Regions from separate parts of the Anaerosinus massiliensis genome, predicted to be linked through region 2. Evidence: riboswitches for the same ligand, from Rfam matches in the RefSeq annotation. Region 2 holds a riboswitch; each other region holds the start of a gene.

Region 1 (7,680 bases), 650 kb from region 2:
GATGTGTGCCCAACGCACAGATAAACACAATATCCTCATCTTGAATGCCGCCTTGCTCAAGTTCCTCAATAAGTTTCGGCAAATAAAAACTCGTTTTTTGCCAAGCACGTGTTACATCTGGGATTACAATACATACTTTTTCACCGCGATGCACCAACTCACTTAACCTTGCACTGCCAATCGGCTGTGCAAGCGCATCGGCAAGAATCTCCTCCTCTGTTTTTTCAAACGTAACTGGATTGCTTTCTATCACTTGCAATACTTTTTCTTTTTCTATACGCAGAACCATTTCACCGGCACCATAGCGTAATACATAGTCTTGTAACATTCTTTTTATCCTTTCTTCTTTTAAATTATACTAATATTTGACTTTCTTCTGCTTCACTGCTTTCTTCTGTTTGACGATTGCCCCAGTAGCTGGCAAGAAGGCTGCCTGTAACATATTCCCATACTGACATAACCGCAGCCGGTAGTGCCGCTATCGGATCTAAATGCGCCAAAGCCAAGGCCACAGCAAGGCCCGAATTCTCCATACCAATTTCAAATGTAACAGCTCTGGATTTTCGCTCTGACATTCCAACCGTTTTTCCGGCGTAATAACCAAGCACTAGCCCAACAATATTATGAACTGCCACTGCCAAACATAAAATGAGTGCCATTGTTGCCATCTTTTCCGCATTTAATGCTACCACGGATGCCATGATTGCAATGATAAAAATCACCGAAACAGCCGGTACAACTTTGGTAATTTTCTCAATTAATTTAGGTGCAGCTGTATGAAGAGCAACCCCTAAGCCAACTGGGACTAAAACAATTTTAATAATATCGAGCAGCAAGGCACCAACATCGATCGGAATCATAGAACCGGCAAGCCAGGAAAAAATATAGGTGGTAAGCACAGGCGCCAATATCGTATTGACACTCGATATCGTAACTGACAAGGCTGTATCACCTTTTGCAATATAGGTCATCACATTCGACCCTGTTCCACTTGGACACGCGCCCAAGAGAACCATACCGGCAGCCAACGCCGGCGATAATCCCAATACTTTCGCAACACCATACCCAACCAACGGCATGATCAAATACCGAAAAAACACGCCATAAAATACATCTTTAGGTTGCGTTAAAATCAATTGAAAATCCCGCACCGACATGGTCAGCCCCATGCCCAGCATGATGACGCCCAGCATATAAGAAATATACGGCCCTATAGGTTTAAAGGGTGCTGGATTGAAAAACGCAATTCCTGAAATTACAACCACCCACAATGTCATGTACTTACAAATAAATTGCGCCGTTTTTTCTAAAAAATTCATCACTTGAATCCTCCTTGGTTTTTACCTTTACTTATACGCTTAATCATCAAAGCTACTGTGTTTTATCAATAAGAAATCTTGCTTTTACAAAAACAAAAAACCTCCTGCCCCCTTAAGCCAATAGACTTAAAGGGGCAAGAGGTATATCTCTCACGGTACCACCCTTTTTACAGATCAAAATGATCCATATCTCTCATCAGGTCCAACAACCTTAGCAGGATAACGACTGCACTCTTTAGAGTAGAGATCGGCGCAGCTTACTTCATTCAGCCTTGCTGTTCAGGAGTGATTCTCGTATCTCTAGCGCTACCGATTCGCACCATTACCACCGGCTCTCTGAAACGCATCCAAACACGACGTTCTCCCTCATCACATTTATAGATATATATTTTTAAAACACAATTGTTTTTATCTACTATACTGGTTTTAAATAAATTTGTCAACATGTAAATAACAATTGTAAATAACTTCTTAATCGTTATCCATCTGTTTTTCTATTGAACGTTTCTGTATTCCAAGACTATAATAGCAAATCGTAATAAAAACGCAAAATGCCGCTCCGGCAATTAATCCACCTCTTGTATCTTCATTAAACCACATGCCGACCAAGACAAGCAGCAAAAAAATTAATGTAATATAATTGCTGATCGGAAAAAAGACCGATTTAAAAGGATGCTTTGGCATTGCCGTTTTCCACTTTCTGCGAAATTTAATCTGGCTTATACATAATACGATCCACGAAGCCATCCCCGGAAGAATGCTTGCACTATATATGTAGACAAACAATTTAGAATTTGGATACATATAGTTGAAAAATACGCCGATCAACAAACAGCCGATTGTTATTTTAATACTATTACTTGGAACACCTTTCGATGATACTTCACCTAAAAATTTTGGTGCTTGTCCGTTTTTAGCTAACGTGTACAACATTCTACCAGCACTGTAAATTCCACTGTTACACCCGGACATTGCAGCAGTTAGTACAACAAAATTAATAATACCAGCGGCTGAAGCAATGCCTACTTTAGCAAAGGTCATAACAAAAGGGCTGCCAATTGTACCAATTTGATTCCAAGGATAAATGGATAAAATCACAAAGATCGCACCGACATAGAAAAGTAAAATACGCCAAATAATATTTTGAATTGCTTTACGTAGTGTATTCTTAGGATCTTTGGCTTCACCAGCGGTAATCCCAACAAGCTCTACGCCTTGATATGATGCCGTCACAAGACATAATGCAAAAATAAATCCTTCTAGCCCGCCGGTAAAAAATCCACCATGTTGAAATAAATTTCCAACGCCCATAGCAACTCCATCGTTTCCAATGCCAAAAAAGATTACACCAAATCCGACAACCAGCATAGCTACGATCGTAGTTACTTTAATGAGTGCAAACCAAAATTCAAATTCTCCATAATATTTAACCGAAACTAAATTTGCCAACGCCACAATTCCAACTCCGATTAATGCCGGAATCCACTGAGCCAAATCAGGAAACCAGTAATTCATATAAATGCCAATTGCCGTTACCTCAGACATTCCCACCGTCACCCATAAAAACCAATAACACCACGCAGTTAGATAACCTGCGAAAGGACTTATATACTTGTGCGCATAAGTAGCAAACGATCCTGTAACTGGCTCCAAATAAAGCATTTCCCCCATAATACGCATAACAAAAAACATAATAATTCCCGCTAGCCCATATGCAATCATCACAGATGGCCCCGCCCATTTAATCGTACTTGCTGATCCCATAAACAAACCGACACCAATCGTACCACCTAAAGCAATTAACTCGATATGCCGTGCTTTCAACCCACGATCTAGTTCTTTTTCTTTCACAACGCCTTACCCCTTCTCCAAGCACCTAAACTACATGTTGTAGTTTATATTCATAATACAAAACTCTCAAAGATTATATCATCATTTTCCAAAAACACCAAATAGACTCCCAACAACTTATATCCGCCTTTTTCTTGACAGGTTTAAAGCATGTATTTTATAATAATAGTAACAAAATGCATACTTTAGAAGGAGCCCAGTATCATGGCTTCTTTCTTTATTTCCCTTGCATTCATACGAAATAAAACTATAAAATTGTAGCAAAAGATCAAGCAGTAACTTTCTTCTTTGCTACAATTTTTTTCTATCTTGCGATGTTGTTTTTTTATCCATTGTAAAGTTTTTTGTATATATCTGCATTCTTCCACATTGTTTTATGCATCTACTAGACAAGTAATATCTATACGGAAAGCGTTTAAGCTCACCCCACTGACTCCGATATTACTAGGCACTAGATGATTCATATAAAAACTAAGTCATTTTATCGTAGACGCCGAATTTCATTTTCGAAAACGGAGGATCCAATCTTTGGGGTGAATCCTGTTACTTAATCAGGTAGGGCAATGTTCTTTCTGTCCGAATCCGTCAGCTAACTTCGTAGGCGTTGAAAGAGGAGGAAATCACATGGATAAGATTAAAATTGGCATTTGGGGATTTGGTAAAACTGGTAAAATCATTGCCAGCGAAATTTTACATGACCCTTCATTCTCGTTGCAGTGGGTAGTTCGTAAAAATACTGTAGATCATGAAAAATACGCAAGCCGTTTATTAGGTTACGAATATGATGCCGGGAAGATTTTTGCAGCAGCTGACATTGACGATGATTTTTTTTCTGAAAATCCAGTCGATGCAATCGTCGATTTCTCCCACTCAAAGGGTGTTCAATTGTATTGTAATAAAGTTGCGCTGAGAGGGATTCCCATCATATCCGCAATCTCAAACTATGAACCTGAAGATATGACATTGCTGCAATCTTTAGCAAAATCCACCCCCGTTTTATACTCACCTAATATCACGCTTGGGATTAATGTCTTAATGGTAGCTGCACAAATTTTACAGAAGATCACACCACATGCTGATATTGAAATCGTCGAAGAACACTTTAAAGGAAAACCCGAGGTATCCGGAACAGCCAAGAAAATTGCCAATGTACTTGGGCTTTCTGTAGCTGATCACTTAAATTCGATCCGCGTTGGCGGAATCGTTGGCCGTCATGAAATCATTTTCGGGATGCCAAACCAAATCATACGATTATCTCACGAAAGCATCAGCCGTGCCGCTTTTGGCCAAGGTGCCATTTTCGCGATCAAATCACTAATTGGCAAACCGGCTGGCATGTATACAATGGAAGCAATTATCGCAGAAATGTTTAAGAAAAACATTCCTGTGTACTAACGTTCCTCATTAAATAATGATAAACCCGCGTTAAGGATCTATTACAAATCCTTACGCGGGTTTTTTATTTTTATTCCAGATGAAGTCCAGTCAGCAGTACGCAGCATTTTTTCAGTCATCTTATCCCAAAACTTCCGATCATATCCGGAATTTAAAACACCAAATACATATATTTCAGAATTTTTCTGAATTAAATATACTTTTACCGCAAAAGGCCGTACCAGCTTAAAATTCCGAACTACCAGATTTGCACCACCACTAATGACTTGAACCTCTTCATTTTTAAACTGTTTCAAAGGATAAAAATCCAAAATTTCGATATCAAAGGTGTCTTTCAATCCTGTTTCTTTCTCATATATGTCTTTCATCGTCTTAAGAATAAGTGTATGTATCTCCTCTTGTTTTTTCCGATCGGTATGTTTCAATACATCAAAAAAATCTATACCATTCGCATTATACTGTGCAGGAATTTTCCCTGCAAATCCAAATGCGGTATTATAACTTCCTTTATCCTTAAATGCAAATTGATAAACACCAATATAATTCTGATCAAACGCTTTTTCAATCTCTTCGTATGGGTTTGCCTTAAATTCAGAACGCAAAATTTTATTTTTGTTTTTATTTTTTTCTATTTCCTCACCATATTTTACGAACGCAAACATTACATCCTTTCCATCAATAATTTCTAACTGCTCTGGCACTTGCAGCGTCCCTAAAAACGGAATTTCCCATGCTTTAGTTGCTGAAGCATTGACAATTCCTGCGCTACCAATCACCAAAACAATCACCATGGCAGAAATCATTCTTTTTAAATCCATATAAACGCCCTCCTATACTGTAAACTATTTTATATCATACCATTTTCGTCATTATGATACAATATTTTACTTTATTCCCAATAAAACTCCCTTTTTCTTGCATATCAACACGCTATAAGGTACTTTATTATGTTCATCTTTTGTTTATAAAAATAATCTGGCATCTATTGCGTATTTAGAATTGGCTCTTTTTTTCTGTTCATACCTATGGTGTAATAAAAACAACGTGTGCACATGATAATTTTAGTCAATGGAGGAATAACGAATGAACACAACAACAATTAAAATAGGCATATTATTATTTAAAGATGCATGTCCAATGGATTTTGTCGGTCCATATGAAGCATTTTCGGTTTTAAATTACGCTGATTCACCTCGTTGTGAAATTTTCACTGTTAGTGAAGTCAAAGGAGACATTCATACCTTTGACTTAACAATTAAAGCAAACTACGACTTTACCGATTGTCCACAGGCAGATATCATCATCATCCCGGGCGGTAAAACGCCACAAATATTAGACAACGCTGCTATCATTCAGTGGCTGCAAGCACAAAGCAAAAAAACAGAGCTTCTCTTCTCTGTTTGCAACGGTGCATTGTTATTAGCTAAGGCAGGCTTACTAAAAGGATTACCTGCCACTACACACCATAAATTTTATGCTGCACTCCTTGAGGTTGATTCTACGATTCAACTGCAAAAAAAAGCACGCTTTATTGATAATGGCAGCATTGTAACCTCTGCCGGAATCTCTGCCGGAATTGATGCAGCATTATATATTATTGATAAAAAGCTTGGAAAAGAAGCCTACCTCCACTCATGTGAGATATTAGAGTATGGCGATGCATGAAAATGATACAAAACAATATCGATTAAAAGCATTTTCTCATCATAGAAAACGACCTTCTTTCTAAATTATAGGCTAGAAAGAAGGTCGTTTTTTTAAACCGCTTGAAAACTCATCTACCGCTTTACACAATAAACTTAAACTGCATTACATTTAAACCAAACTTTTTTAAGAAGCTCAACCGCTGGGGCAATATCATCGAGTGCAATTGCACCAAATCCTAACAATACATAAGGATCAGAACGCGGTGTAAATTCAATCCATAATTTATGGTTTTCAGAAATGGCAATACCTGCCTCACATGCCCGTTGAATCAATGCTTCCGAAGAAAGCACACAATGAACTTGCAATAAAATATGTAGTCCTGCATTCATCCCAGAAATCGTAATTCGATCGCCAAATGTTTCATGAAGAACAGCGACAAGTCTATCATGTTTTTTCTTAAGATGCTGTGTCATTTTCCGTACATGACTTTCAAAATATCCTTCTTTCAAGAAAATTTCCAGTGGTTTTTGCATGAGAAAAGGAACAGGACACACATTATATTCTGACTGTTGCTGCAACTTTTCTGCCAATTTTTTAGGAAGTACCATATACGCAACACGCAGTGAAGGCAAAAGAACCTTTGAAAAACTTCCCACATAAACTACCCGATCAGGTGCCAAGCCCTGCAAAGAAGAAATCGGTTTGACATTGTACCGCAAATAACTGCTATAATCATCTTCAATAATATATGCATCCTTTTTATCAGCCCATTCAATCAAAGCCAGCCGTCTTGTAATCGACATAATCGTGCCTGTAGGAAACTGATGCGAAGGTGTTATATACACAGCCTTCGCCGAAGAAGCATCTAATGCTTTTACATCGATACCGTGATGATTTATAGACACAGGAGTTACACCAAATCCATGTGCTTTGAATGCAAAGTAAGCACCCTGAAAACCAGGATCTTCGATCGCTATATCCGCAGTAAAAGATTGCAGCAGCTGACAAGCGATGCTGATACATTGTTTTGTTCCCGAAGTAATTAAAATCTGATCCACTGTACAATTTACATCACGATATGCACGTAGATATTTTACAATTTCTCTACGAAGTCCGAATTCTCCCATACTCGAGCCATAACGCAGCATTTCAGCCTCATGTTCACGAAGACATAGATTCGTCAAACGCTGCCATTTTGAAAAAGGAAACGTATCAACAGGAAGACTCCCATACATAAAATTATATAGGGTGTTCTTCTCCGTTCCGCTGCACATCACTGGAGGCTCTTCCTCACTTAGCGCAGCATCTGCATTTACCTGATGCATCACTGGCTCAACATAATAACCGCTTCTTGCTTTACCGACAACATAGCCTTCCGCCAAAAGCTGTTGGTACGCTGTATCTACAGTATTTCGACTCACATGAAGTTCCACAGATCGCTGCCTGCTTGAAATAAGCTTTGTCTTAG
Region 2 (7,680 bases):
AAGTTAAAACGTTTTAAATTACCAATTTACATTAATATGGTATAATTTATATATCACTAATTGTATGATTAGGAGTATTTATGGACTATATTTATTTTTCACTATTCGGTACAACCGTGGGCACACTCGCAATGATACTTGTTTATATTTATTTATATTTCATGTATCACGAACGTTATATGGGGATTTGGACCGTTGCCTGGTCTATATTTTTATTGCGCAATATATTATTTGACTCTGGCGCTTGTAATATATTACCCAATTTAAATCATTCTCTACTCTCCTTTTCAATCTACCAGCTGCTATTTATCGCCAGCAGTTTAACTTTCATTTGGGGAACTTACATTTTTACTGATGAACCCTTTAAAAAAAGTTGGATCTACGGTGCTATCGGATCTTCCTTATTAAGCATTGCACTTTTTTTAATGCCATTGCCTGGTTTTTATAAACTAATTCCGCCTGCTTGGTTTGGCGGAGTCGTTTTGGGCTGGATTGCAATTGCTTTTTTCAAACATGAAGAAACACTTGGTATTGGTAGAATAATTGCTGGCACTGCATTTCTGCTTTGGAGTATTCTTACCATTATTTTACCGTTTTTCTATCAGGTTTTTCCTTTACTCATCGCCATGACAGCCAGTGTACTACGGTTAATTATTACGATTAGTACTATTATGGTCTTTTTAGAAAAAAGTAAGACTACTTTGATTCATAAGGAAGCGCATTATCGGCAACTTCTAGAAAATGCAATTGATATTATTTTCTATTACCGTTTATTACCGAAAACCAAACTTGAATACCTCAGCCCGTCGGTCCTATCTGTCACTGGTTATACTGCAGGGGAATATTATTCTGATGAAAAGTTAATTTTAAAGCTCATCCATCCAGATGATTTGGACTTATTCTATAACTTTATTCATAGTAGTGATAAACTTTATCATCAACCTTTAATTCTCCGCTTGCTCCGAAAAGATAAAAGCATTCTATGGATTGAACAAAAATGTGTTCCCATTTATGATAAATTAGGCAATTTAATTGCCTTAGAAGGAATTGTCCGCGATATTACCGATCGAAAAGCATTAGAAAAAGTCGCAGCTTCTGTTGATCGAATGAATATTGTAGGCAGTATGGCAGTAGCAGTAGCGCACGAAATCAGAAATCCATTGACGACGATTCGAGGCTATCTGCAATTTTTAGGGAAGAAACCAGAATATCAAAAGGACACCTGTAGATTTAATCTAATGATTGATGAAATTGACCGAGCAAATACAATTATTCGTGAATATCTAGCTCTATCAAAAGAAAAAGTCGCGCATTTACACAAGAACTCTCTAAACACCTGCATCGAATCTTTATTCCCACTGATCGAAGCCGATGCGACAGCTTCAAAAGTCTACGTTGAACTCGACCTCTCTTACATATCAGATGTCTTGTTGGATGAAAACGAAATCCGCCAATTGCTTCTCAATCTAGTTCGTAACAGCATCGAAGCAATGCCTTCTGGCGGGAGACTCATTATTAAAACTTTTGAAGACAAAAACACGGTAACTTTATCTATCATTGATCAAGGTAAAGGCATTCCGCCTCATATATTAGATAAATTAGGGACACCATTTATTACTACTAAAAATACAGGCACAGGGTTGGGCCTGCCGATCTGTTATCAAATTATTCAGCGGCACAATGCTTCGATAGATGTAGAATCAAGCGACCAGGGTACTAACATTTCTATTCGGTTTAAAATACCAAATCATGCAGAATAAATTGGGGTTAATGCACTCATTATGCATTAACCCCAATTTTTATGTACGCCAAAAATTTCTCATGATTCAAGGATTTGTTCCGTTTTTTTCGTATCCCCTATGAAAAGGGGGTGATCGTGGTGAAAACATAGATTTTTGTTTTACAAAAAATACTTCACCAAGAACAAAACGAAAAGGAGCAAATAAACGATGAAAATAAATCTTTCAAACGTAAAAACTGAATTTCCTGCAATCACTTTAGGAATCGCTGATACCCCGGAAGAAAAATTAAAAGTATACCAATTTCGCTACCATATTTACGCAGAAGAAATGTCAAAACAATTTCCGAATATGGATCATAGAAACAAATTATTATTTGACGAACTGGATGAATGGGCAATTATTATTTACGCAAAAGTAGAAGCAGATATTATCGGCACATTAAGAATCAACATCGGAAACATTCATAATTTTCCGTCTTTTTGGCAGAAAGCTCTCGATCTTGAGAAATTTTTAGCATTTCAACGAGAACCTTCTCTATTTGCCTACACTTCAAAATTTATGGTCGCATCCGACTATCGCAACTCTGCCGTATCTTATTTACTTTCTGCCAGAAGTTATGCAGCCTATTGTACACATCAAGTGCAATTTAGTTTTGGTGTCTGCAATTTTCACCTATTGCGGTTATACGAACAATTTGGCTTCCGCCGTTACGGACGAAACTTCATTGACCAAGGCTATGGCTTACTCGCCCCTTATGTACTATTGGTAGACGATCTTTCCCATTTACGTGCAGTTCGTTCCCCTTTTTATCGGTCAGCACGAAAAAGAAATGTGATAAACCTACAAGCAGCAGAATGGTTTCATAAGACATTTAAAGAAAATACAGTACACATCAACAGTCAACTCATCAGCCAAGAAGATTTATGGCAACACTTACAGCAAAAATTATCTGCCGCTCCAAATCAAAGCATCCCTATATTACAGGGTTTGTCCACAATTGAAGCGATGAAATTTCTACACAGCTGCAGCATCATCGTCAAATGCTATGCTGGTGATCAAATTGTTTGTGAAGGTGATACAAATTATGCCTTAAACATATTAATCAATGGACATTTAACTAGAACAAACCCGTCGTATAACTCAGAAAAAACAATTGCAGCGGGGCAAACAATCGGGGGCAATGGTTTAATCAATCACCCCAAACATACTGAAAACGTCTTTGCCGTTACAGATGCAGAAGTACTGGTACTATCCAGCTTAGCTTTTCCTAAATTTCACCACACTCATCCAACGATTGCACAAAAAGTTCTATACAACATAACTAAAAACAAAGATACGCCTCATATCAGCTAATCTACCGATAAAAATAATTTTCAAATACATCGTGGTAATTGATCCATAAAGCAATTACCACGATGTTTATAATATTTTATCTAGGCGTATATTCACCAACTCCCAAGAAGCTAGAACCTACTGTTGTTTTTCAAGAATGACGGTCTCTTTCCCCTCACGCTGTTCTTCTCCATGTGTATAGCCGACAACAGCAAAATGCTCGGATAATTTTTCTGCCCAATTTTTATAGTTGTCATCCATCCCTCGCATACAAGAGGATAAATGTACAACATCTACCTTCTTTTTAATAAGTGCTGCAATCTTCTTCTCCATATCGCCGCCATTGTGCGTAAAAGCAACTAAAGTCAAATCCTCTTGCCCTGTATAGCGCGCAAAAGAATCAATTCTTTGAAAAAATGCGTTTAAGCATCCGCCCCCAGTACATCGCATCATAGTTTCTTCTCGTACAATAATAGCTAATTTCATTCTACACCTCTTACCTTTCATTCCACAAAGAGTCTGTTTTTATCATAATCTAATTATATAATAAATAAAAATATTTTTCTGTGACAAAAATCACGCTCTCGCACTAAATAGGGTGCTTCCAATTGATAAAAAAATGTATTTTATGTCTCATGAATTAGTTTTATGCAACCCATATGTAATGAAATAAATTTTGCCTAATGATAAAGCTACACACTCTTTCTTCTTCAAATTATTTTTATTGTCTTCATTTTGGAAAAGTAATCATATAATAAAGTACCATACCACGCTGAACATTTTATAACAGCTCATGCTTACTTGTTGAATATAAAAAATTACTTACTTAAAATTTTAGATAACCGACAAAATGTTAACATAATATTAATGAATTTCTAACCGATTCTATATTAAGATACTTTATACTAGAAGAGAGAAGATCATAAGGGGGGCTATCGTTGAAAAAATATTATGTCTTAGACACTAATGTTTTACTGCACTCGCCGAACGCTCTGTATGCATTTAATGAACACACTGTGGTCATTCCTGAAGTCGTAATCGAAGAGCTTGATCGATTCAAAAAAGAGTCAACCGAACGTGGTGCCAACAGTCGTCATATTAGTCGTATTATTGACACCATGCGTACCCAAGGAAATTTATTAGAAGGCGTTTCGCTAAATGAAAACGGCGGAACTTTGATTTTAGAATCTAACCATACCGCCACCAAGATGCCAATCTATTGGGATAAAGATAAAGCCGATAATCGTATTCTCCAAGTTTGTAAGGGACTATTAGAATGCGGTGAACAAACAATTCTGGTTAGCCGTGATACCAATATGCGAGTAAAAGCTTCGATTTTAAAAATTCAGGCTGAAGACTTTCGCAATGACAAAGTATCTAGTATTGATCAACAATATACAGGCCGTACCGTCGCTTATACCTCTAGTGATACCATCAATACTTTTCATACAACTGACAAGCAGTTTATGGATCCAAGCAAGGTATTCACATTCGATGAACAAACAGATCTGCTGGTCCCGGCCGACCTTATTACCAACCAATTTTTGTTGATTAAATCAACAGACAATGATCGTCACACTGCATTAGGACGCTTTGACGGCGAAAAAATCGTTCATCTACAATATAAAAATCATACACCATTTGGTGTAACACCAAGAAATGTTGGTCAAATCTTTATGCAAGAGTGCCTGATGATGAATGCCCAAACAGCCCCACTTGTCATTTTAAAAGGCATTTCCGGAACGGCTAAAACTTTTTATTCTCTAGCCGTGGGTCTTCATCAATATATGGAATGTCGGCCAAGACAATACCAGCACATTTTAATCTGCCGACCAAACACTATGCTTGATGATGGAATTGGATTTCTGCCAGGAACTGAATCTGAAAAAATCGAGCCTTATATGCGGGCAATCAAAGATAACTTATTTACCTTAATGTCCGGAAACACTGCAGCAGAAGATAAAGATCTAGCACAAACGGAAGATACCGTCAACATGTTGTTTGAAAAACGGATGATCCAAACGGAGGCATTGGCGTATCAGCGGGGACGTTCTCTGCAAAACTACTGGACTATTTTTGATGAAATGCAGAACTCCACTCCACGCCAAGCAAAAGCCGTGTTGACGAGGCCTGGGCTCGGTACAAAAATCATTTTAATCGGCGATCCTGCACAAATTGACCACCCTTTATTAGATAGCCAGTCCAACGGCCTAAGTTATGCAAGTGAAAAAATGATAGGCTCTAAACTGTGCTTCCAAGTAACAATGTTGCCCGAAGAATGTGAGCGTTCCCCGCTCGCAGCAGAAGCGGCGAAAAGATTGTAATATTCGTAGAATGAAAAATACTGACTTATTTTAAAAATCATTCTGTCTAATCATTGAATAGAAAGATTTTGATAAGTCAGTATTTTTTAAGTATTTAGCAGTTTGAAGCGATTGCTTCGTGCAATAAGCTATTTTGCCTTTAAATGATCGATAATCAGCGAAATACCTCTTAAATGCATGGAAAATAGGTACAGATCCATAATATAAACTAAAATATTAATTATTACGCTTTAATGCTATTAATTACACCTTTATTTTTAAATGTAAAGGTGTATAATGTAATTCACAATATAAATAACGGCTTAATTCTTTTAAGAAGAAGCGGAGGAACCAATTTTTTGGGGTTAATTCTATCTTAGATAGAAGGGGTGTTTTCTCTTGTCATCCTACCCGTCAGCTAACTTCGTCGGCCAAAATGAGGGGCAAAAGACCGCCCATCGGTCTTTTTTTGTGCTCTTTTTTAAGTAAATACGGATTTGAGCCACCGGAACTCGTATCGCATCCGACCTCACTTTCAATACGCTCAACATGAACCAATTGATTTCTGTTCACAAATAAACAGAAATTTTATTTGCCAAGTTGGGATAAATCTGAAAAAAACTGGAGATATTATCATTCATTTGGAGGTCTTATATTATGATGCGTTTACTACGCCGATTATTGATCGGCAAACCACTTTCTAACCATGAACTTTCCCATGAAAAACTCCCAAAATGGAAAGCACTCGCTATTTTTTCTTCTGATGCACTGTCGTCCGTTGCGTATGGCCCAGAGCAAATTATGATTATACTTGCGGTCCCTGGTCTTTTAGCTTATGGCTATATGAGCTATATCGCTACAGCAATCTTACTATTATTGGGAATTGTAACAATTTCTTATGTACAAGTTGGCAAAGCCAATCCCGGCGGCGGTGGCTCTTATTCCGTTGCAATTAAAAATCTCGGTGAAATCCCTGCCTTAACTGCGGCTGCTGCGTTACTCGCCGATTATACGTTGACGGTAGCAGTAAGCGTCTCAGCTGGTACTGTAGCCATTGTCTCAGCATTTCCGCAATTACTGCCCTATGAGGTAACAATTGACTTATTTATTCTGTTTTTTATTCTTATGTTAGTAAACTTACGCGGATTGAGAGAATCTTCTACGGCATTTGTTTATCCAACCTATGCTTTCATCTTTGGTATATTTGTGTTGATCGCAACTGGGGCTTATCAAGCTTTTACACAGCAGGCACCAGTAATTCCTGCCGAATCGCTGCAACGCCAGTTTGATTGGACAGTCGGTTTATTACTACTTAGAGCTTTTGCAAATGGCTGTAGCTCTATGACTGGTATCGAAGCGATCTCTAATGGTGTTCCTATGTTCGAAGAACCAGGCAGCAAAAACGCCAGCATAACCAACTACTGGATGGCTACCTTACTGGGTTCCATGTTTATCGGCATTTCTTTTCTAATTATGCATTTTCATATTTTGCCGCTTGAGGATACCACTTCTCTATCTAAGATTGCTGAACTAACCTTTGGACGAAACTGGTTTTATTATTACATCCAAGTTACAACAATGTTAGTATTATATCTGGCTGCAAATACATCTTTTAACGGGCTTCCACTCCTTTTATCCATTCTAGCCCGAGATGGGTACATGCCACGCTATCTTGGCACACGCGGTGATCGCCTTAGCTTCTCTAATGGAATTATTTTTTTAAGTATCAGTGCTGGCATACTCATTTTTATTTATCAAGGCAATACTGATCATCTCATCTCACTATACGCAATCGGCGTATTCATGTCCTTTACCATTGCCCAATCGGGAATGATTGTTCATTGGTTAAGGGAAAAGGGTAGGTATTGGTGGTTGCGTGCTACAATCAACGCAATTGGCGCAATCGTCACAGGTATCGTTGTACTCATTATCGGTATCAGTAAATTTTTCTATGGCGCGTGGCTGGTATTAATTTTTATTCCAATCATGATTGTAGTATTTAAAAAAATTAAGGGACACTATACCGACATGGCAGAGCAGCTTCACTTACCAAGTGAACAAATGAATCCCGCTCTTATCACGAAAATCCCTGCTGGTAAAAATATCGTAATCGTTCCTATCTCCAGCCCTACGAGTGTTATCGCCCAGACTTTAAAATATGCAAAATCCATCGGTGATAACGTATTAGCAGTTCATGTTGCTACCGACGAAGAAAGCGGAAAAAGAGTTCGCGATAAATGGAATTGTTGGAATTCCGGTATTGAATTAATCACTTTAGACTCTCCTTACAGGCTTGTTCTACA
Region 3 (7,680 bases), 2.0 Mb from region 2:
AATTGGCACAGAAGGTTTACGTACACGGACTGTAACTTCACCAACCGTAGTATAAAGCGATAGTATCTCATCACCGATATGTGCCGCTAATGCTTCAAGTAAGCAAAAGCGCTTATGTTCAGCAATATCTTTCACAAGTTGATAGATAGAAACATAATCAACAGCATCATTTAATTCATCTGTCTCTGCAGCTTTATCTGTTACAGTTTTCAGTTCCACATCAAAATAAAATCGCTGTCCTTGTTCACGTTCATATTCATATACACCATGAAATCCATAAAACATTACATTACTAATCAAAATCTTCGTCATTTTCTCCACTCCTCGTCATTACATCCATCATTTTTAAAATTCTTTTTACCTGTTTGACATCATGAACACGATGAATTTGAACACCTTTAGTTTTCCCTAAAGCAGCCGTTGCGAGCGTACCTTCAACCCTGTCGTGTACAGGCAAGTTTAATACATCTCCGATAAAACGTTTACGCGAAGTCCCTAACAATATAGGACAATCCAATGCTCGGAATGCTTCCAATTTTGACATGACGTATAAATTTTGTGCCGTTGTTTTAGCAAAACCTATCCCTGGATCAATAATTATATTTTCACGTTTTATACCGTTCTCTCTGCCTATATCAATGCTTTTCCTGAAAAAACAATCCATATCATGCATAATACCTTCTGGATAATCGTTCTCATTTTTATTATGCATAACCACAACTGGTACATCATATTTTGCTACAACCTTTGCCATCTCTTCATCATATTGCAACCCCCAAATATCATTGATGATATGAGCACCGTATTGTAATGCGGCTTCCGCTACACTGGCTTTGTAAGTATCCACTGATACGGGTACCTTACAATATGGTAAAACAGCTTCCAATATTGGAATTAACCGTTCCATTTCTTGGTCAGCAGAAATTTTTTCATTCCCGCCATAAGGCCTCGTTGACTCTGCACCTATATCGATCATATCAGCTCCATCGATTTGCAGTTCTTCGACACGACGGATGGCCTGATCTATACAGTTATATTTATTTCCATCTGAAAATGAATCTGGTGTAACATTTAATATTCCCATTATTAAACTATTTTCGTGATCAATCGTCAAATTCCTGTCTTGCCAATTATATTTACGATTAGGTAATTGGTCTACATTTCTTAAGATTTGTTCTATTTTTTCTGCAAGACTTGCAAGTCCCCATGGTTGTACCTTTAATTGTGCTAAGGCCAACCGATACTGTTTCATCGTTGCGCCAATCAGTACATCTGTATATTCCTCACTTAAATCTGCAGCATGCCTTGACACTGCCACATCTCCGCCTTTACCTAAAAACGTCTGTTTTAATATATTTGCAGCTTTTGACCTAATATTTTCCACTTTTATTACTCTAAAAAGCAATTTAGGTTTCAGAATATGAATCCCCACTGGATCACAATCGATTTTTGTAAGCTCATTTTGCACTTGTGAAAAATTTTTAATTTCAATAATATTGATATTCATAGTTCCTCCCTATTGCGATTCAACACATTTTTATTGTATCATAACTATTATACATATTTAAAAATTATATACAAATATTAAATACTACAGATAGTTCCGTACTATTAGGAGGAAACTTGATGAAAAAAAGAATTGATCCAAACTCATTTAATATTCCTGTGGAAGAGATAAAAAACGGCTTTTATAGCGATATTTATTTTTTAAGAACACAAGAAATTTTAAACAAAGCAAATTATCATCCTCATGTTACCATGCAAATTTTTCAACGTACACATGCAACCCTTTGTGGTATTGATGAAGCAATCGCTATAATCAAACGTTGTGCACATAATCCTGAAAAAATCAAAATCCATGCCTTGCATGACGGCGATAAAGTCGAACCTTGGGAAACAATCATGACAATTGAAGGAGATCTAGCAGATTTTTCACATTTAGAAACTGTATATCTTGGCGTAATTGCTCGTCAAACTAAAATTGCCACAAATACAAGCAAAGCAGTATCTGCAGCAAATGGAAAACCAGTATTATTCTTTCCTTCTCGATTCGATCATTACAGTGTGCAGCAATCTGATGGTTATGCGGCAAAAATTGGCGGTATGAGTGGTATTTCCACACCCGCAAACGCAGTTTCCTGGGATGTCGAAGCAGCAGGAACTATTCCTCACGCATTAATTGCAACTTATTTAGGCGACACATTAAAAGCAACTCAGGCATTTGACCAATATATTGACCAAGCTGTAAGCAGAGTTGCACTTGTAGATTTTAATAATGATTGTGTGAACACAAGTTTGGAAATTGCCCGCGCTTTAGGTGATAAACTTTATGGTGTACGTTTAGATACTTCTGATAAAATGGTGGATGCTTCTTTAATAAATCAAATGGGAGATTTCGCTCCAACAGGTGTAAATGAACAGCTCGTTAAGAATGTTCGAAAAGCACTTGATGATAACGGTTTTCATAAAGTCAAAATTATGGTGTCCGGTGGATTTACACCAGAGAGAATCGCTAAATTTGAAGCCAACAAAGTTCCTGTTGATGTATATGCGGTTGGTAGCAGCATATTTTCCACTAACGTGGACTTTACTTCTGATGTAGTTTTGGTAGATGGAAAACCAAGTGCTAAAAAAGGACGTAAATTTAATCCAAATCCGCGCTTAGAACTTGTACCTTGACTACACATCCTATTCAAAACACAATAAAAGCTTAAATTGTGCCTATTATATACGTTAAAATGCCTTTGGTCATTGCCTCAGTAATGACCAAAGGCATTTTATGTTGATGTTATCAACTCGCCCTAATTTTATTGTCTGTGGACCTATGCTCTAAGGGCATCACAAAACGTTTTTGATCATACTAGGTTGACTATGCTATACTAAGATTTAGATCTAATATTTTTTTCTTCTGCATATAAATTTTTGCCGATTTTAGTAACGGCTTTTTTTTCAATTCTTGATACATAACTACGCGATATACCTAAAATTTTGGCAATATCACGTTGTGTCTTGCGAATACCATCTGGTATTCCAAATCGCATATTAAGAACAAGCTTTTCGCGATCATTTAATGTATTGATCTGATTGGCTAATCGCTCATTTTCACATTGCGTTTCAACTAGATCGGCCACAACATCAGAATCAGTACCAAGAACATCGATCAGCGTTATTTCATTCCCTTCTTTGTCTATACCAATTGGATCATATAAACTAACTTCTGACCGCGCTCTTCTCGTGCTGCGCAGATGCATTAGTATTTCATTTTCTATACATCTAGCAGCGTATGTAGCAAGACGAATCTTTTTATTCGTATCAAATGTATTAATTGCTTTGATCAATCCAATTGTACCGATTGAGATTAAATCATCAATATCTTCTCCCGTGTTATCAAACTTCTTTACAATATGCGCTACCAAGCGCAAGTTACGTTCAATCAATACACTCTTAGCTGATTCTTTGCCCCCTGCTAATTGCCTTAAATAAGATTCCTCTTCTTTCTCTGATAAAGGTAATGGAAACGTATTTTGTGCCACATAGGCAACAAACAGCATTATACTTTTTCCCACTGCACCTAGTAAAGCTAATAAAACAGACACAGTAACACCTCCGCTCATTCTTCTGTGCTTTATCATATGGCCGCTGAGCAAAGATTGTGCTAAGAAATGATTGGAAATTTATTTTTTGTCGAAAGGAAGTGTTTGCTTGGAGAACTATTTAGGTGACTCTATGATATTTTTATCTATTCTACTTATGATCGTTTATTCTCTTTGGGATAATATTTTTACAGATTAATTAAAAGACGGGTGCTAAGAGAAGTAATTAGCACCCGTCTTTTAATATAGTAAATCATATCCGGCAGACTTTTAGATATAAAAATAGAGGAGACATCTGTCTCCTCAAATTAAATAAATTAAAGAACTCTTCGAGCTCCAATATAACATGAACCCCAATACCCACTGTATAGGTTATCAACTTTTACACCACTGCTTGAAGTCGCACTGATAAAATTGCCATTGCCGATATAAATACCTGAATGCGAAGGCCCTGCAGTATATGTAGAAAAAAACACTAAGTCACCAGGTTGTAAATTCGCTACCGAATAGCCAGTCTCATATTGCTCATCTGCGGTTCTAGGTAACCAAATACCTGCGTTAGCAAAAACATAACGTACAAAACCAGAACAGTCAAAGCCACTTGGTGTTGTACCTCCAAACACATACGGAACACCTATGTATTGGAAGGATGTTTGTATAATCCGTCTAGCAGCATACGATCCTCCACGACTTACCTCGGGAAGTTCTCTTCCCATTAATGCACGATATGTTGCAGAACCAACAAGACCATCCGCTTCCAAACCTCTAGATGTTTGGAATGCAATCACAGCACTTTTGGTCGCTGAACCAAAAACGCCATCAGCAACAATATCATAACCTAAATTAGCCAAAGCAGTTTGGAGTTGTGTTATTTCTTCACCTTGATCTCCATTTCTAAACGCAGATGCATTTGCAATAGAGAACCAACTCACCATCAATAAGGATAGTACTAATACACGTAATACCTTACTCAAAAGGTCACTCCTCTCTCTTTTTGCCTACGAGGTTAGCTGACGGGTTTGGGTAGTAGAGTCACCCATAATGTACAACTTGCAAACAACATTTTACAAATCGCAACAGAATTCACCCCAAAAAATGGTTCCCCCGCTCTTGAGTTAGATTCGGCTTATTTATACTCAATAATTTCCTATATTCGACCAAACTTTATAAATTCCTGCTAAAATGTACCTTTCTTTCCCTTTGTATTAATTTTTATTACCTATATTTATATTTTTATCTAAAATATTCGGTTGATTTCGCACAAAATAAAGAGGCCTTTGCTTTACTTCTTCAAAGATTCGGCCTACATATTCACCAATTATTCCAAGTCCAATCAATTGCATTCCGCCCAAAAATAAAATACTCGCTGATATTGTCGCCCAACCAGGTACAGCCTCTTCAGTAAATAATTTGATATAAATAACATGAGAAGTAACAATTAAACTTATAAATCCAAAAACAATACCAATATAAAAAGCAAAGCGAAGCGGAATTTTAGAATAAGCTGTAATTCCATCTAAGGCAAAATGCAACATTTTTTTTATAGAAAATTTGGAGCTACCGGCATAACGTTTTGGTGCAACGAATTCAATTTGAATTTGCTTATACCCAATTGCGCCAATAATCCCACGAATAAATCTAGCTCTCTCTTTATAACAACGAAAACTATTCACAACCGATTGATCTAATAATCGAAAATCTGAACCACCTGGTTGAATTTTTACCTTAGACAATAAATTCATGAGCCGATAAAACAAGGAGGATGTAGCATTCTTAAGCCAAGAAACCCCTTCTGTAGTTTTCCTTATCGTTTGCACAACTTCATACCCTTGCTCCCATCTTTCAATCAAATTTGGCAAAAAAGCTGGTGGATGCTGCATATCTCCGTCCATTGTAATAACCGCATCTCCTAGAGCATGATCAAGACCACAGGTCAAAGCAACCTGATGTCCGAAATTCCGTACTAAATAAAGTGGCTTAACTCTATCATCCTTGCTCGCTAGACGATCAAGGATAAATACACTGCTGTCGCTAGATCCATCATCAACAAACACCAATTCAAATGTATATGGCAAGGTAGACATAACTTTACATAGTTCTATATAAAAATATTCGATATTATCTTCTTCATTAAAAACAGGGACAACAATTGATATGAATTTCATAAATATCCCTCCAATCTATTAGATGACTTTCCTTCTATCTTTTATCATGATCTTATGCGTTAAATATTCACATATCAAGATACTCGAATTGTTTATTAAATTTGTACCTACACGATTAAGTCAAATGTTCCAAAAAATCAGCGTTCATAAAATATTTATAAAAACAAATGCTCAAAATGTATTTTACACTTCGAGCATTTGCTTTAATTATTCGTAAATCTTGATAAAAAATCCTTTGTCCGTTGATTTTTCGGGTGAGTAAACAATTCATCTGGTGAAGTATCTTCAACGACGACTCCATCTGCCATAAATACAACACGTGTAGAAACATCACGAGCAAAAGCCATTTCATGCGTAACAATGATCATGGTAAGACCTTCTTTTGCCAATTCACGCATAACGGCAAGTACTTCGCCAACCATTTGCGGATCTAATGCAGATGTCGGTTCATCAAAAAGTAAAACTTCTGGCTCAATTGCCAATGCTCTGGCAATTGCAACTCTTTGTTTTTGACCACCGGACAATTGACTTGGTTTTGCGTTCATATACTGCGCCATGCCGACTTTATCTAAATATTTTAATGCAATTTTCTTCGCAAATTCATTTGATTTTTTTAGTACTTTCACCGGACCTACCATACAGTTCTCTAGAACTGTCATATTGTTAAACAAATTGAACTGTTGGAAAACCATACCAACTTTAGTTCGATAAAGTGTAATTTCTTTATTCGTATCTGTGATATGTTCTCCATGATATAGAATTTCTCCCGAAGTAGGTATCTCTAACATATTAATGCAACGCAGCATAGTCGATTTACCAGAACCTGATGCTCCAATAATACTGACGACATCGCCTTGCTGAATATTAAGATCAATATTTTTTAAAATCTCCCGGTCTCCAAAACACTTTACTAAATGTTTGACTTCTAAGACAGGTTTTACATTATTTCGCATCATAGCTTCTTCCATATCCTATTAATTCCTGCCTTTCTTATTTGTCGTATCAAAAGGCCCGCAAGGATCGGCTAACGGATCATATTCTACCAATGAATAATTTTCAGAACCGTCCATTTTCTTTTCAATCCAGCGCAGTAATCTCGATACGGTAAAAGTCAAAATAAAATAAATTACACACGTAATAAAAAATACCTCAAAGTATTTATAATAAACACCCGCTGCAGTCTTCGATGCAAAATATAATTCCGTTACTGAGATTACATTTAAAACTGATGTATCTTTAATATTAATAATTAAATTATTGCCAATCTGCGGCATAATATTACGAAGCGCCTGCGGCATAATAACATTATACATTGTCTGAAAATGATTCATCCCAATTGCTTTTGCGGCCTCAGTTTGCCCGATATCAATTGAATAAATACCACCACGTACAGTTTCTGCCATATATGCACCAGTATTAATCGATACAACCAAAAAACCCGCAAACATTGCCGACATATCAATATTAAACATGCTCATCGAACCATAATAGACAACCATTGCTTGAACAATCATCGGCGTTCCCCGAAATATTTCAACATAAGCAGATAAAATAAACTGTATTGATTTATAAAATCCTTTCGTTACAATACTCGCACGAGGATTTACCGGAACCGTCTGCACAACACCAACAAAAAAACCAATGATACAACCAATCAAGGTTCCAACTAAAGCTAATAAAAGGGTAATTGCAGCGCCTTTCATTAACATCATTCCGTATTGCTCTAATAAAAAATAAACCCATTCAAAAAAAGTTACTGGCATATCTGATATCATAAAATTCCACCCTGCTATTCATTTAACTTAAAAGAAGGGACGGTTATCCCGTCCCAAAAATAGTTTTCACATACTTACTTCGATAAAGGCTGATTTTTAATGGCGTCTTCCATCATTTTATTACGATCATCTTCACTAATCGTAGCA

Evidence for each region. A riboswitch is a leader RNA that binds a small molecule or an ion and turns the genes downstream of it on or off. The one in region 2 is predicted to bind cyclic di-AMP.
Region 1: linked by a shared signal. The riboswitch ahead of BN6559_RS15120 (4-hydroxy-tetrahydrodipicolinate reductase) and the one ahead of BN6559_RS12050 (APC family permease) in region 2 are both predicted to bind cyclic di-AMP.
Region 3: linked by a shared signal. The riboswitch ahead of BN6559_RS19705 (C40 family peptidase) and the one ahead of BN6559_RS12050 (APC family permease) in region 2 are both predicted to bind cyclic di-AMP.

Annotation. Positions count from the first base shown of each region.
Region 1 is NZ_LT575483.1:3,154,441-3,162,120, reverse strand. It holds gene BN6559_RS15135 (lactate racemase domain-containing protein) at 1-328, opposite strand, end outside; gene BN6559_RS15130 (bile acid:sodium symporter family protein) at 354-1,319, opposite strand; gene BN6559_RS15125 (amino acid permease) at 1,791-3,170, opposite strand; cyclic di-AMP (ydaO/yuaA leader) riboswitch at 3,652-3,788, shown strand; gene BN6559_RS15120 (4-hydroxy-tetrahydrodipicolinate reductase) at 3,795-4,565, shown strand; gene BN6559_RS15115 (hypothetical protein) at 4,607-5,383, opposite strand; gene BN6559_RS15110 (DJ-1/PfpI family protein) at 5,649-6,230, shown strand; gene pdxR (MocR-like pyridoxine biosynthesis transcription factor PdxR) at 6,365-7,680, opposite strand, start outside.
Region 2 is NZ_LT575483.1:2,503,443-2,511,122, reverse strand. It holds gene BN6559_RS12070 (PAS domain-containing sensor histidine kinase) at 81-1,760, shown strand; gene BN6559_RS12065 (GNAT family N-acyltransferase) at 1,950-3,095, shown strand; gene BN6559_RS12060 (CGGC domain-containing protein) at 3,213-3,560, opposite strand; gene BN6559_RS12055 (PhoH family protein) at 4,013-5,398, shown strand; cyclic di-AMP (ydaO/yuaA leader) riboswitch at 5,688-5,825, shown strand; gene BN6559_RS12050 (APC family permease) at 6,035-7,680, shown strand, end outside.
Region 3 is NZ_LT575483.1:464,234-471,913, forward strand. It holds gene folB (dihydroneopterin aldolase) at 1-312, opposite strand, end outside; gene folP (dihydropteroate synthase) at 293-1,507, opposite strand; gene BN6559_RS02515 (nicotinate phosphoribosyltransferase) at 1,627-2,679, shown strand; gene sigK (RNA polymerase sporulation sigma factor SigK) at 2,880-3,596, opposite strand; gene BN6559_RS19705 (C40 family peptidase) at 3,911-4,567, opposite strand; cyclic di-AMP (ydaO/yuaA leader) riboswitch at 4,573-4,730, opposite strand; gene BN6559_RS02530 (glycosyltransferase family 2 protein) at 4,799-5,758, opposite strand; gene BN6559_RS02535 (amino acid ABC transporter ATP-binding protein) at 5,962-6,726, opposite strand; gene BN6559_RS02540 (amino acid ABC transporter permease) at 6,733-7,533, opposite strand; gene BN6559_RS02545 (transporter substrate-binding domain-containing protein) at 7,608-7,680, opposite strand, start outside.